One region of the Paenibacillus sabinae T27 genome, then DNA from elsewhere that is predicted to be linked to it. Evidence: riboswitches for the same ligand, from Rfam matches in the RefSeq annotation. Region 1 holds a riboswitch; each other region holds the start of a gene.
The links. A riboswitch is a leader RNA that binds a small molecule or an ion and turns the genes downstream of it on or off. The one in region 1 is predicted to bind cyclic di-GMP.

Region 1 (3,938 bases):
GATCGCTCGCGTAGTGCGTGGAGCGGGAATCTTCGCTCTCCGTTGTAAAACCGATGCGGTTGTTGACGATGACATGAATCGTTCCGCCATTCTGGTACCCCTTAAGCCTGCCGATATTCAGCGTCTCCGCCACAATGCCTTCGCCAGGGAAGGCGGCGTCTCCGTGCATCAGGACGGCCATGGCCTTGTTCGTGTCCAGCACAGGCAGCCCCGGTGTGCTCCGGTCTTCCTGGGCAGCGCGGGTAAAGCCTTCCACCACCGGGTTAACGAACTCAAGATGGCTCGGATTGTTGGCGAGCGTCAGGCGGGCGCGCACGGTCTCGCCTTCGTGCACCGCGCGGTCGGCGCCCAGATGGTATTTGACATCGCCGGTCCAGCCGTAGTTGATGCCCATGGAGCCTTCGGACGGGAACAGCTCCTTGTTCGGAGAGTGGTGGAACTCAGAGAAAATGATTTCGTAAGGTTTGCCCAAAATATGGGCAAGCACATTCAAACGCCCCCGGTGGGCCATGCCCATCAGAATATGCTCCGCACCGTCATGCGCGGCGGCCCGGACGATCTCGTCCAGCATTGGAACCAGCACGTCGGTGCCTTCCAGGCTGAAACGCTTCTGGCCGACGAACGTCTTGTGCAGGAAGGTTTCGAAATGCTCAACCTCGATCAGCCGGTTCAGCAGAGCTTTGCGCTCGGACGGCGTCAGCGGGGCGGGAGAGGTGGCCGATTCGGCCTGGTTGTTCAGCCAGCGGAGCTCGGCTTCGTCGTGGACATGGCCGAATTCATAGGCGATCGTCTTTGTATAGGTTTGGCGCATCCGGTGATAAGCATCCCAGCCTGTCTGCACATCCGGCGGAGCGTTCTCCCAGATGAGCGAGGCCGGCAGGGCGAGCAAATCCTCGCGCGTAAGTTCGTAAGTCTCGGGGTTCAGCCATTTGGCCATGGAATCCTGAACGTGTTCCAGCGGGTCGATATCGGCCGCCAGATGGCCAAAGATGCGAATGTTCGCGATCAGCTTGGATGCTCTCACCGCTTTCCGGAGCCAGTCAGTGTCGCCGGACAGCGAAGGTCCGGGAGCTTTGGCGGCCTCGGATGTCAGCGGAGGAGGGCCGTAGATAGTGAAAAGTTCGCGGTAGCGGGCTTCGACGGAAGACGGATCTTCAGTGAACTGCTCGTATTTTTCCTGGATGTAGCCCAGATTGGGACCATAATACTTGCTCCAAACGGATTCGCTATAGGACTCATTGGCTGACATAACAAACATCCTCCTAACGGATACACTCCAGACGGGCGCCGAAGGGCGGTCTGTACAGGAGCTGCAATGATTACGTTTACATTCTATTATAAAAATAACCGATTATAAAGGTATGGCTTCCATCCTATTGTGCTACTTTCAATATAGGTAATCAATTCAACCTTTCGTCCAATCCGTTCGAAAAAAGGCATGAGTAATCACGGCGGTCTTCCCTTGGCCGACCAGCACCTTATAGACCGCATCGGGAGAGGTGATAAACGCTAATTATCGGGCCTATATGACTAGATAAATAATTTTTTACGTTAAAAAATATGATTAGGGGACTTGAAAAAGGGGTACTTGTAATTTATAGTCCTTATATACTACAGACTACTAAGAAGATACATAATTGAAAGCGATTGCTATATAGGGATTATCATTTCAGCCTGATTTGATCTTCCCTTCCGCGCAAATTATATGGTTTCCACCATTCGACACACTTTCGGCCAAGTCTTTTGTATAATAACCTTTGCAACCTAGTCAACAATGATGATCGTAACCAGATCCTTAAACAAGGGTCCAGTAAAAGGTAAACCTGCTGAAAAGCTGGGGCACAAAGTCTCGGGTCTAAGGTGATCTTTAGAAGCTACGACGGCCGGACTGCCTGGGGACAAAAATCTTAGGAGGAGATTTTTTGGATAAGTCCAACCAGGGGAAAATCGAAGAACTGCAGACGGTAGAGCTTGATATGGAATGGGTATATTTGCTTCTGAAGGCGAAGAAGCAAGGGATTCATGCGGATGAAATTCGTCGGTTCTTCAATGACAGGACGCTGAAGGCTATGTAGTGGAGAGGGGTCTGACAAGATAATCAAATTCATAATGACAGAGGCCATGGCGGCGCGGCGCCATGGCCTCTTTATGTCGGTATAAGAATCTGCAAGCTGCATGTCCGCACCTTCTTAGATTGCCCGCGGACAACGCATTATTGATCCTTTTGTTCAAGCCGCCATTTCTGGTAATCCAGAAACTCCTTGAACTCGCGTTTGCTTACACCTGAGGCCATGGCCTCCTGAACCAGCTTGAACCATTCGGAATCGAGCGGTTCCTCCTGCGAATCGGAAAGTTCTCCGTAGAGAAGAACGTGAACGGGTACGTCCAGAGCTTCGGCAATTTTCTCGATGAATTGGATAGAGGGGTTGGATTGGATGTTGCGTTCAACATTGCTTAAGTAGGATTTGGCCACATCGGCCTTGCCCGCCAGCTCGGATAAGGATAATCCCTTCTCCAGGCGGAGCTGCTGAATGTGCTGCCCTATGTTATCTGGCACGACTAGTTACGCCCCCCTCCTTGCTTTTTTGTACTAGTATAGCAAACGTCCGCAGACATGGCAAAACCGGCATTTTCCAGATTTGCCCGAGAAATCCGGAAGGTGCCGGCAATGCAGCTTATGAGCGGACATATGGCCTTCCCGGCGGCGCTGCGCCGAATGAAGGGTCAGGGCAAGCGTACGCCCCGAGAACTGACATACAGGTCATACCATTCCTTGCGGGTAAGCTCCAGCTTGTCTGCGTCTTTGCAAGCCGCGATGCGCTTTGGGTTTACCGTTCCGATGACAGGCTGAATCGCGGCGGGATGCGTCATCAGCCAGGAGAGAACGACAGCCTCCGGCGTTGTCCCTTTTTCTTCCGCCAGCTTTTGAACCAGGCGAGCGGTGCTGCGGACCGCTTCCGGTTCCTCGTCTCCCAGCGGCCGTCCGCTGTATTTGCCTTGGGCAAGCGGTCCCCAGGCCTGAAGCTGGATATTCTCCAGCCTGCAATGCTCGATCGTCCCTTCGGGCAGGCATTGATCCTTCCAGGCTTCCTGGTTCACGCTCACGACTGAATCGAGCCAGAAGATTTTCTCCAGGCTCATTTCCAGCTGATTGACGATAATCGGCTCATCACTGTAAGCCTGAAGCAGCTTGATCTGTCCCGCACTCATGTTGGAAACGCCGAAATGCCGGACTTTGCCGGACTCCTTCAGCAGGCGGAGCGCTTCGCCCACCTCTTCCGGGTCCATCAGAGGATCAGGCCGGTGCAGCAGCAATATATCGAGGTATTCGGCGCCGAGGCGCGACAGAATGCCGTCTACGCTGCTCAGGATATGGCTCTTGGAGAAATCGAACACATTGGAGCTTTCGCCCGGCTCCGCCAGCTTGATGCCGCACTTCGACTGAAGAATGATGCTTTCGCGCAGCTCCGGGCGTTCTTTAAGAACGGCGCCGAATACCTTCTCCGCTTTGCCGCGAGTATAGATATCGGCATGGTCGAACATATTGATGCCGATCTGGAGCGCAGCTTCGACAGCTTCATGTCCTTCCTTGATGTGCTCTTCGGTAACCGGCTCGCGGTTCCAGCCCCCGCCAAGGCCCATGCAGCCCAGGACCAGCCGGCTTGCGGGGATTCCGCGTTTGTTCAGCGGTAACGTTTTCAATTCGATCCCTCCGACAATGTGATTGATGACAACATGGCTATTGTACAACTTTAATTGCCCAATTTCTAATCCTGGGCGGGTACCCGGCAAGCTATTGTACATTCAGATCGAGCGGTTCCCCGACATCACCGAGCCTCTGCGCCCGTACATCACTGTACAGGCGCTTCAACCATTTCAGTTCGGTCATGCTGTGCTCGTACTTGCCGTACATCAGATGCAGCGCCGCCCGGGAGACG
Region 2 (3,938 bases), 650 kb from region 1:
CGATTTCCATTGCCATCACTATTTCTCTCCTTTTCACGTGGTCAGGTTAATAAATTGTAAAATGGCGCTCAAAGGAAGTCAATCCGGGAACAATTTGCTAAAATAGAAGAATCGGTGCGTCAAAATCGCGCCAGTCCAACATATACGGAGGCAACTTTTGTGGATTATATCATACTGGACATTGAATTTAACGGCCGTAAGTTTGCCAGCGAGCATCCGATGGAGGTTATCGAGATCGGCGCCGTGCGGCTTGACGCTTCCCTTCGTCCTGTCGACGAGTTCACTTCGCTGATCAAACCCGTGTATTTCGCTACGCTGAACTCTTTCATCAAGAAAAAAACGGGGATTCCTCAGGAAGAAATCGATATCGCCCCCCGTTTTCCCAAGGTAATCTCCGCCTTCCTGCGCTGGCTCGACCAAAGTCCGGATGGCGTGCTGCTGCTGACCTGGGGCGGTGAAGATATGAAGCGCATTATCCAGGATACCCGCATGCATAAGCTGGACGACACCTACTGGCTGAAGACCCCATACTACGATCTGCTCAAAGGACTTCTTCGCGCACGAGGCCTGAAGAACGATATCAGCGTGGAAAGCGCCATGGAGCTTCTGGGCCTCGAATCCGCCGGCTCCGCGCACCGGGCGCTGGGCGACGCGCGCATGACAGCCGATATTTTTCGTGGGATTTACGGCGAGCTGGACCTGGATCAGGTGAAATACTACAAAGACACCTTCTCCAACGCCCGTGAGCGCAAGACGGTCAAGATCGCGATCAAAGCAATTCTGGCGCAAAAGATCATCCCCACCTGGGAGCTAGTTGAGGAGCATTATTTTACAGGTAAAATTCCGCTGGACGACCCGCGCAAGGCTGAGGAGCTTCAGCGATTCTTTGCCGCGGAGCTTGAGAAAGCCACCTCCCGTTCCGCAATCTCTCCTTCCCCGTCTCCGGCCAACCGGCTGAGTCAAAGCTAAAGAATAGCCGCCCTTCCTTTTCGGCAGAGCCCATGCTTCGGCACCCTCGAAAAAGCACCCATCGGTGCTTTTTTTATGCTGAAAAAAGGTTTGACATTAACGCAGCGTAAAGGTGTACATTGAGCTTGTGAGGAGGTGCCATCACGGAATACACAGTGCAAAAACTCGCGAAACTTGCGGGAATCAGCGCGCGTACGCTGCGTTATTACGATGAATTCGGGATTTTGAAACCGGCCCGGATCAACTCCTCCGGATACCGCATCTATGGCCGGCCCGAGGTCGATCTGCTGCAGCAGATTTTATTTTACCGCGAGCTGGGTCTAAGTCTGGAGAACATTAAGGCTATCGTAACCTCGCCCTCGTTCGACGGGACGAAAGCGCTGAGGACACATCATGGCAGGCTGCTGGCCAAAAGAGAACAACTCGACCGGCTGATCTCAAATGTGGAGAAGACACTGGCCGAAAGGGAAGGAAGGATTACAATGAGCGACACCGAGAAATTTGAAGGCTTTAAACAAAAAATGATTGAAGACAACGAGCAGGCCTACGGCAAGGAAGCGCGCGGGAAGTACGGCGACGAAGCCGTCAACCGGTCCAATAAACAGCTGATGAACATGACCGAGGAGCAGTATTCGGCCGTTCAAAAAATAGAAGAGGACATGTTCGCTTCGCTGGCGGAAGGCATGAAGACTGGTGACTCCGCCGGCGAAGCCGCGCAGCGAGCCGCCGATCTCCATCGGCAATGGCTCACATTCTTCTGGGGCAGCTACTCCCCGGAGGCCCATGCGGGGGTCGCGCAGATGTACGTGGACGACGAACGCTTTACCGCTTACTATGACAAGCGCGGAGCGGGGCTTGCCCGCTTCCTTAGAGACGCCGTACACGCCTACACGGCCAAATCGAACTAAAGCGTTTATCGAGTTTCACTAGGCTAAGCCAGGGCAAAATGCTTTTTGCCTTGGCTTTTTTTATCTGCATATTCATTTACCGCGTCGCACCAGTCCCCCCATTACGGCAGTTCTTCTTCGGTCAGGCAGGCCCAAAAATTTAGATCGAATAAATGGGACTTTTGTTGTATGATGGGTGGGATTGTATAATTATTCCTGGGCAATTAAGCCCTGGTAGGTTGGTCTTAAGTCAATCTGTAGAATAAGAAACGGCAAATCCGTACGAAAGTCGGAGACGCAAAGCCACGGGTCTAAGCAAGGTCACTCCTTGTATGACAGCCGGGTTGCCTATATCTCTTCATGGGTTGGCTTATTTTTGTTGCCATTAATTAAGTTATGAAAGGGAGATTGTATGTTGGGAAGGTTATTAGGTAGAGTCGCATTTATCATTATGTTTTTTGCAGTGCAAGTCTTATCTTTCTCAGGGCCCTCGTATGCAGAAAACCAAACTTCATTAAATGACATTAGCCGTCATTGGGCCGAGGAAGAAATAAAAGTATGGATTGGCAATGGATTGATCTCGGGCTACGCCGATCGAACCTTTCAACCCGATAAAGTCATTACCCGAGCGGAATTCATATCGCTGGCGAACAAAGCGTTTGGTTTTTCCCATAAGGCTGACCAGACTTTTAAAGATGTCCCGCAGGGAAAATGGTTTTACAACGATGTATCCAAAGCGAAATTTACCGGCTACATCTCGGGGTTCGGAGACGGCACCTTCAGGCCTGATCAACCGATAACGAGAGAAGAGTCTGCCAAAATCATTTACCAGCTTATGCAGTTGGAAGAGGGGACAATAACGAGAGATACTGAAGCCTTTCAGGATGAACAGCAAATGTCTGCCTGGAGTAAACCATACATAAAAGTGGTTGCTTCCAAGGGTTATCTGAAGGGATATCCGGATAAAAGCTTCCGTCCTCAGAAACCCATCACAAGAGCTGAAGCTGTAGTGGTGCTAGATCAAGCTGTAGGTCAATTGATACACCAGCCTGGAACCTATGATCTGAAAAATACGGTTGGCGGGAACTTGACGATCAACAGCGGCGGCGTCACCCTAAAGAATGCTGTCATTAAAGGCGACCTCATTCTGGCAGCGGGAATCGGCGAGGGCGAGGTGCTGCTTGATCACGTAACCGTTGAAGGAAGAACCATTGTGAACGGCGGCGGGGAACACAGTATCGTCATTCAAGACTCTTCGATGAACCAGGTAGTGGTTCAAAAGGATCTCGGACGAGTCAGACTTTTTACGAAGGGCGATACAAGCATCAGCAGCACTGTCGTCAAATCGGGAGCAAAGCTGGAAGAAGAACAGGGAAACGAAGCCTTTAAATCGGTTTCCGTTGAAAGTACGTCAGTAAATGATCTCGTACAATTTGAGGGCACTTTTGCAAAAGTCGCAGTAAAAACGACGGTAACGATCGAAATTTACGATCAATCCACCATAGCTCTGCTTGAAACTTACACAGGTTCAGAAGGGGCTGCTATCAAGCTGCAGGACAATGCCGTATTGAAGGAGATCATTCTGCAGGCAGCCGCGAAGATCACAGGAGAAGGAACCATCCTTAAAGCTGAGATTAATGCGGAAGGTGTTAGCTTCGAGCAAATTATAAAGGAGTACATTCTCTCGGAGACGGTGAAGGTCGTGGTAATTGGCGGGAAGGAAGTTGGAAGCAGCAGTCCGGTTCCAACGGTTCCTTCGCCAGGAGAAGTGAGTAATCCTACGGGACCCGTATCTCCCGCACCCACGCCCGCACCCGCATCTCCCGCACCCGAATCTCCGGCACCCGGACAGCTGCCTGTAGAGCAGCCTGCCCCCGAACCGGGTAAGGTGCTGGATATAAAAGCCGCTTTTATTGTACAGGACAAGCTATACACCCTGTACCCGGCAACCTATGATTATTCGGCCGTAAAATGGAATGTTGCCAATTCGGTTACACAGGATACGTACCAGACCGAATATGACAAAACGGTACAAGACGTAGGGGTTTACAGCATCTCGGGCGGAGCGCTTCCTCCGGCATC
Region 3 (3,938 bases), 320 kb from region 1:
ACGAGAATTTCTTCTCATTTAATACTCACTCGTTGTTCAGTTTTCAAAGATCAAACTTCTTTGCCGCCGTTCAACTTTTCGTTAGCAGCAACTTTTATAATATATCATGTACTCTTCAGAAACGCAAGCTTTTTTTAAAAAGTTTTTTTCAAGTTATCTTTAAACGCTTGTGCCTCCCAAGAGCGACTCACCTATAATACCTCTTCTCATTGAATATGGCAACCCCGAAATCACAAAAAAAAACAATCCACTTATTGGTTAAGCGGATTGTTTGTGCTTAGTAATACTTCACGGCCGTATATTTACTTGCGCTTTTAATCAGGGGAGCCGTCTTGCCGCTCTTGCCCAAGCCCGCATCAACTGTTGTATCGATAGTGACCCACTTGCCTCCGATGAGGACTTCGTTCCAGGCATGGTACTCAGCTACATAGCTGCTATTGCCCATGACCAGCTTGGCCGGTACATCCACACTCCGAAGCATGGCGGCGAAAAGGGAGGCGTAGTCATAGCAAATTCCTTTTTTGGAGGCAAGCGTATTGTCGATACTCGGCACATAATCATTGGCTACATTAGCGGCCAAAGCGTAATCATATTTAATATTGGAGACGATATAGTTGTAGATGGCGGTTACCTTTTCTTTGTCCGTGGCAGCGTTCTGAGTCAATTGTTTCGCTTTTTGTACCGCTTTGTCCGAGGGACTCCAATTCACATTCTGCACGGAGCTCAAATATACAGCGTTGGGGTCGCTTAGCGAGAGGTCGACCGAGTCGGAATACACCACTTTATATTTATTGCCGCTGGTGTTCTCAAGGATGGAGATGCGATAGGTACCGTTGCCTTGTTGAAGAGGGAAAGATTCATTAGGCTCCGATGCGAACAGGTTGTAGGTATAGCTGCTGCCGTTCTTGGTGATCATCAGTTTGGTGCGCTTGTTCTGCGGAACGTTATATTGAATGCCGACAACACCTTGGCTTAACTCCGAAGCATCCAGCCATTCGGACCCGCTGCTCGCAGCGGCTGCCGGAGTCGCTTCGGCGGAGGCGGCGACGATTAATAAAGCGAGGATCACCGCATACAACTTCTTCATGGATAAAACTCCTTTCGGTAGCTGGCTGCCATCCTGGCGGGAAGGCCCTGTAGCTTTGCGTCCCTGCCTTTCGGCAGGTTTGCCTTTGTCACACAAGCTTTATCTTTATTATTTTTGGAATAAATACCATAATTTATATTAAAACTCAAACAAAAAAGCCTCTTCATTCGGCAGCTGGCTGCCATCCTGACGGGAAGGCCCTGTAGCTTTGCGTCCCTACCTTTCGGGAGGTTTGCCATTTATCGTGTTTAGCTTTTCTACATATATTTTACCATATCAATATCAAATAACAATAGAATAATAGGAAGATATACCTGCTCCATCCGCCTCTTTTAACATTTTTCCGCTACAGTCACGGAAGTTTTGCGTGGACAATAAGCCGATGGGTCGGGTTGATCAGCGGATCGCAGGTAATCAGCGTCAAGATCCGGTCTTTTTTATTGCCCTCCAGCACGGAAATGTCTGTCGGATCAACGATCTGAATATCATAAACGATATAATTATAGACTTTCCCTCTGGTCTTAACGGTGATCGTATCTCCGATCTTCACTTCGTTCAGACGGTTAAACAGTCTGCCTTTGGTATGAGCGCGGTGAGCAGCAATGGCCGCATTGCCTACTTCTCCGAGCGGAGCGGTCTCGGTCAGATGCACGGCTGAATGCCTCATATTCGCTTTGGTGGCTCCTTCAAGCACGGGAAGCTTGGCATCAATCGTATCGATCTCAATCAGTCCGATCGCTTGCTCGCCGGCGTCCGAAGCCCCATTATTATCCGCAGATTCAGATTCTTCGCCCAATACCGATTCATCCGCAAGCAGCTGCGTCACTTTGGCGTATTTGAGCCGCAAGTCGGGATCGACAGAGGTCTGAGCCGTATTCGTTCCTTGTTCAAAGTTCCGTTCCGCTTCCTCCAGCAGCTTCTGCTGCTGCCAGTCTTCGAACCATTCGCTGGCCTTCGGATACAGGAGCAGCAGAACGCCCGCAATAATAATGATATAGGACAGCTTGCGCAAGTTATCTCACCTCTAACGTTGGTCCGCATCCCCTCCGGAGACCGCCTCGCCCGAAACGGACAGGGGCTGCTTCGGGTTCACGAACACCCATTTTCTGCTGCCGACAAAATTGATGATGACCGTAACAAAGGTAACCAGTACCTTCGATACCAGCTCCTTCAGTCCCAGCCGGTCGATTAGCAAGCTCATCAGCAGCAAAGATATACCCAGCACAACCAAATTCAAAACAATAAACCTCATCAGCTGCTTATAATCGAACCCGTCCTCTTTGGACCGCTTCCGGTCCTTGAACGTTATATTGCTGTTTAAAATAAAGCTGTTGGCCGTTCCCGCCCCATAAGAGATGATCTGGCCCACGACATAGTACAGTCCGAGCGAATTCAGCAGCGCGAACACGGCCATATCGACGAGCGTATTCAGCAGACCGACAATATTAAATTTAACGAACTGGATGATTTCGCCGCGCATATTTTTGTTATTCATGAGGCACGCCCTTCCGCGTAAGTCCAGCTTCCTCGCGAAGGAGCTCAGCTTCCTCTTCTTTCAGGCTGGTATAGCCCACGGTCCGGCGGACAATATACAGCGGCCGATCCTTCGATTCGTCGTAAATCCGGCCGATGTATTCCCCGATTACCCCGAGAATCATAAGTACAATCCCGTTAAACAGCAGATTCACCCCTACAATGGAGGCCCAGCCGGGCACGGTGCGGGAGGTGAACCATTTTTGCATCAAGACGAAGAACAGAAAGATAAAACTGGAAAAAGAGAGCGAAAATCCGAGATAAGATGCGATTTTGAGCGGTTTGTGCGAAAAGGACGTGATGCCGTCGAGCGCAAACCGGATCATTTTTTTGAGAGGATACTTCGTTTCCCCGGCAAAACGCTCTTCGCGAACGTACTCCACCATCGTCTGACGGAAGCCGACCCAGCTGACAAGACCTCTGACATAGCGGTTCTTCTCCTTCAGCTCGCGCAGCACATCGCACACCTTGCGGTCAATCAGGCGGAAGTCGCCCGTATCGGTCGGGATATCCACGCTGGTCATGCTACTGAGCAGGCGGTAAAAGAGCTTGGCGGTCATTTTTTTGAAAAAGGTCTCGCCGTGGCGCTTCAGCCGTTTGGCATACACCACCTCATACCCCTGCTTCCATTTGGCAATTAGCTCCAGGATGACCTCCGGCGGGTCCTGAAGATCCGCGTCGATCACGACGACTGCTTCGCCCCGGGCATAGTCCATACCGGCGGTAATCGCGATCTGATGGCCGAAATTCCGCGAAAAATCAATAAGCTTCACATGCTCGTCCCGGACTGCAATCTCCCGGATCATCTCGGCTGAGCGGTCCCGGCTTCCGTCGTTCACGAAAATCAGTTCGTACGCATCTCCGGAACGGTCCATGACTTCTTTCAGGCGCTCATACGTATGGGAGATGACTTCTTCCTCATTATACATCGGGACGATCACGCTGTATCTGGCTTTCATTTCTTTTCCTCCTAAGTTGTGGACAGGTCTGACTCTAGAAGACCCAAGTCGGGAACCAGCGCAGGACGCCCGTCACATAATCTCCGCTAACCTGCAGCCCCGACAGGACGGGATAGAACATCACGAAGAGCAGCGCCGCTCCCGCGACAAACACATAACGAATAACTCTGGACCGCGATTCCGGGAAGTATCCGTCCGACAGCTTCAGCACATAGACCAGCGCCAGAATCAGGAACGGCACCATGGCGAAATAATGGTAAAGGAACGTCTCGCGCGGAACGAGCATCCAGGGAACATACTGGGAAAAATAACCGATCCAAATGACGTACTGCTGCTTCTCCCGGCGCTTCAGCGTTAGC

Region 2: it holds a riboswitch for cyclic di-GMP, as region 1 does, so the genes downstream of both, PSAB_RS24440 (S-layer homology domain-containing protein) here and PSAB_RS24880 (anti-repressor SinI family protein) in region 1, are expected to answer to the same signal.
Region 3: it holds a riboswitch for cyclic di-GMP, as region 1 does, so the genes downstream of both, PSAB_RS03040 (transglutaminase-like domain-containing protein) here and PSAB_RS24880 (anti-repressor SinI family protein) in region 1, are expected to answer to the same signal.

What each region holds. Positions count from the first base shown of each region.
Region 1 is NZ_CP004078.1:339,275-343,212, forward strand. Features, by position in the region: gene PSAB_RS01585 (2-oxoglutarate dehydrogenase E1 component) at 1-1,249, opposite strand, end outside; cyclic di-GMP riboswitch class I at 1,807-1,896, shown strand; gene PSAB_RS24880 (anti-repressor SinI family protein) at 1,923-2,075, shown strand; gene PSAB_RS01590 (helix-turn-helix domain-containing protein) at 2,213-2,557, opposite strand; gene PSAB_RS01595 (aldo/keto reductase) at 2,725-3,702, opposite strand; gene PSAB_RS01600 (PadR family transcriptional regulator) at 3,794-3,938, opposite strand, start outside.
Region 2 is NZ_CP004078.1:991,394-995,331, reverse strand. Features, by position in the region: gene PSAB_RS04510 (CYTH domain-containing protein) at 1-16, opposite strand, end outside; gene PSAB_RS04505 (3'-5' exonuclease) at 160-969, shown strand; gene PSAB_RS04500 (MerR family transcriptional regulator) at 1,125-1,877, shown strand; cyclic di-GMP riboswitch class I at 2,118-2,208, shown strand; gene PSAB_RS24440 (S-layer homology domain-containing protein) at 2,269-3,938, shown strand, end outside.
Region 3 is NZ_CP004078.1:654,861-658,798, reverse strand. Features, by position in the region: gene PSAB_RS03040 (transglutaminase-like domain-containing protein) at 278-1,087, opposite strand; cyclic di-GMP riboswitch class I at 1,101-1,181, opposite strand; cyclic di-GMP riboswitch class I at 1,254-1,334, opposite strand; gene PSAB_RS03035 (class D sortase) at 1,440-2,099, opposite strand; gene PSAB_RS03030 (GtrA family protein) at 2,112-2,582, opposite strand; gene PSAB_RS03025 (glycosyltransferase family 2 protein) at 2,575-3,579, opposite strand; gene PSAB_RS24905 (phospholipid carrier-dependent glycosyltransferase) at 3,614-3,938, opposite strand, start outside.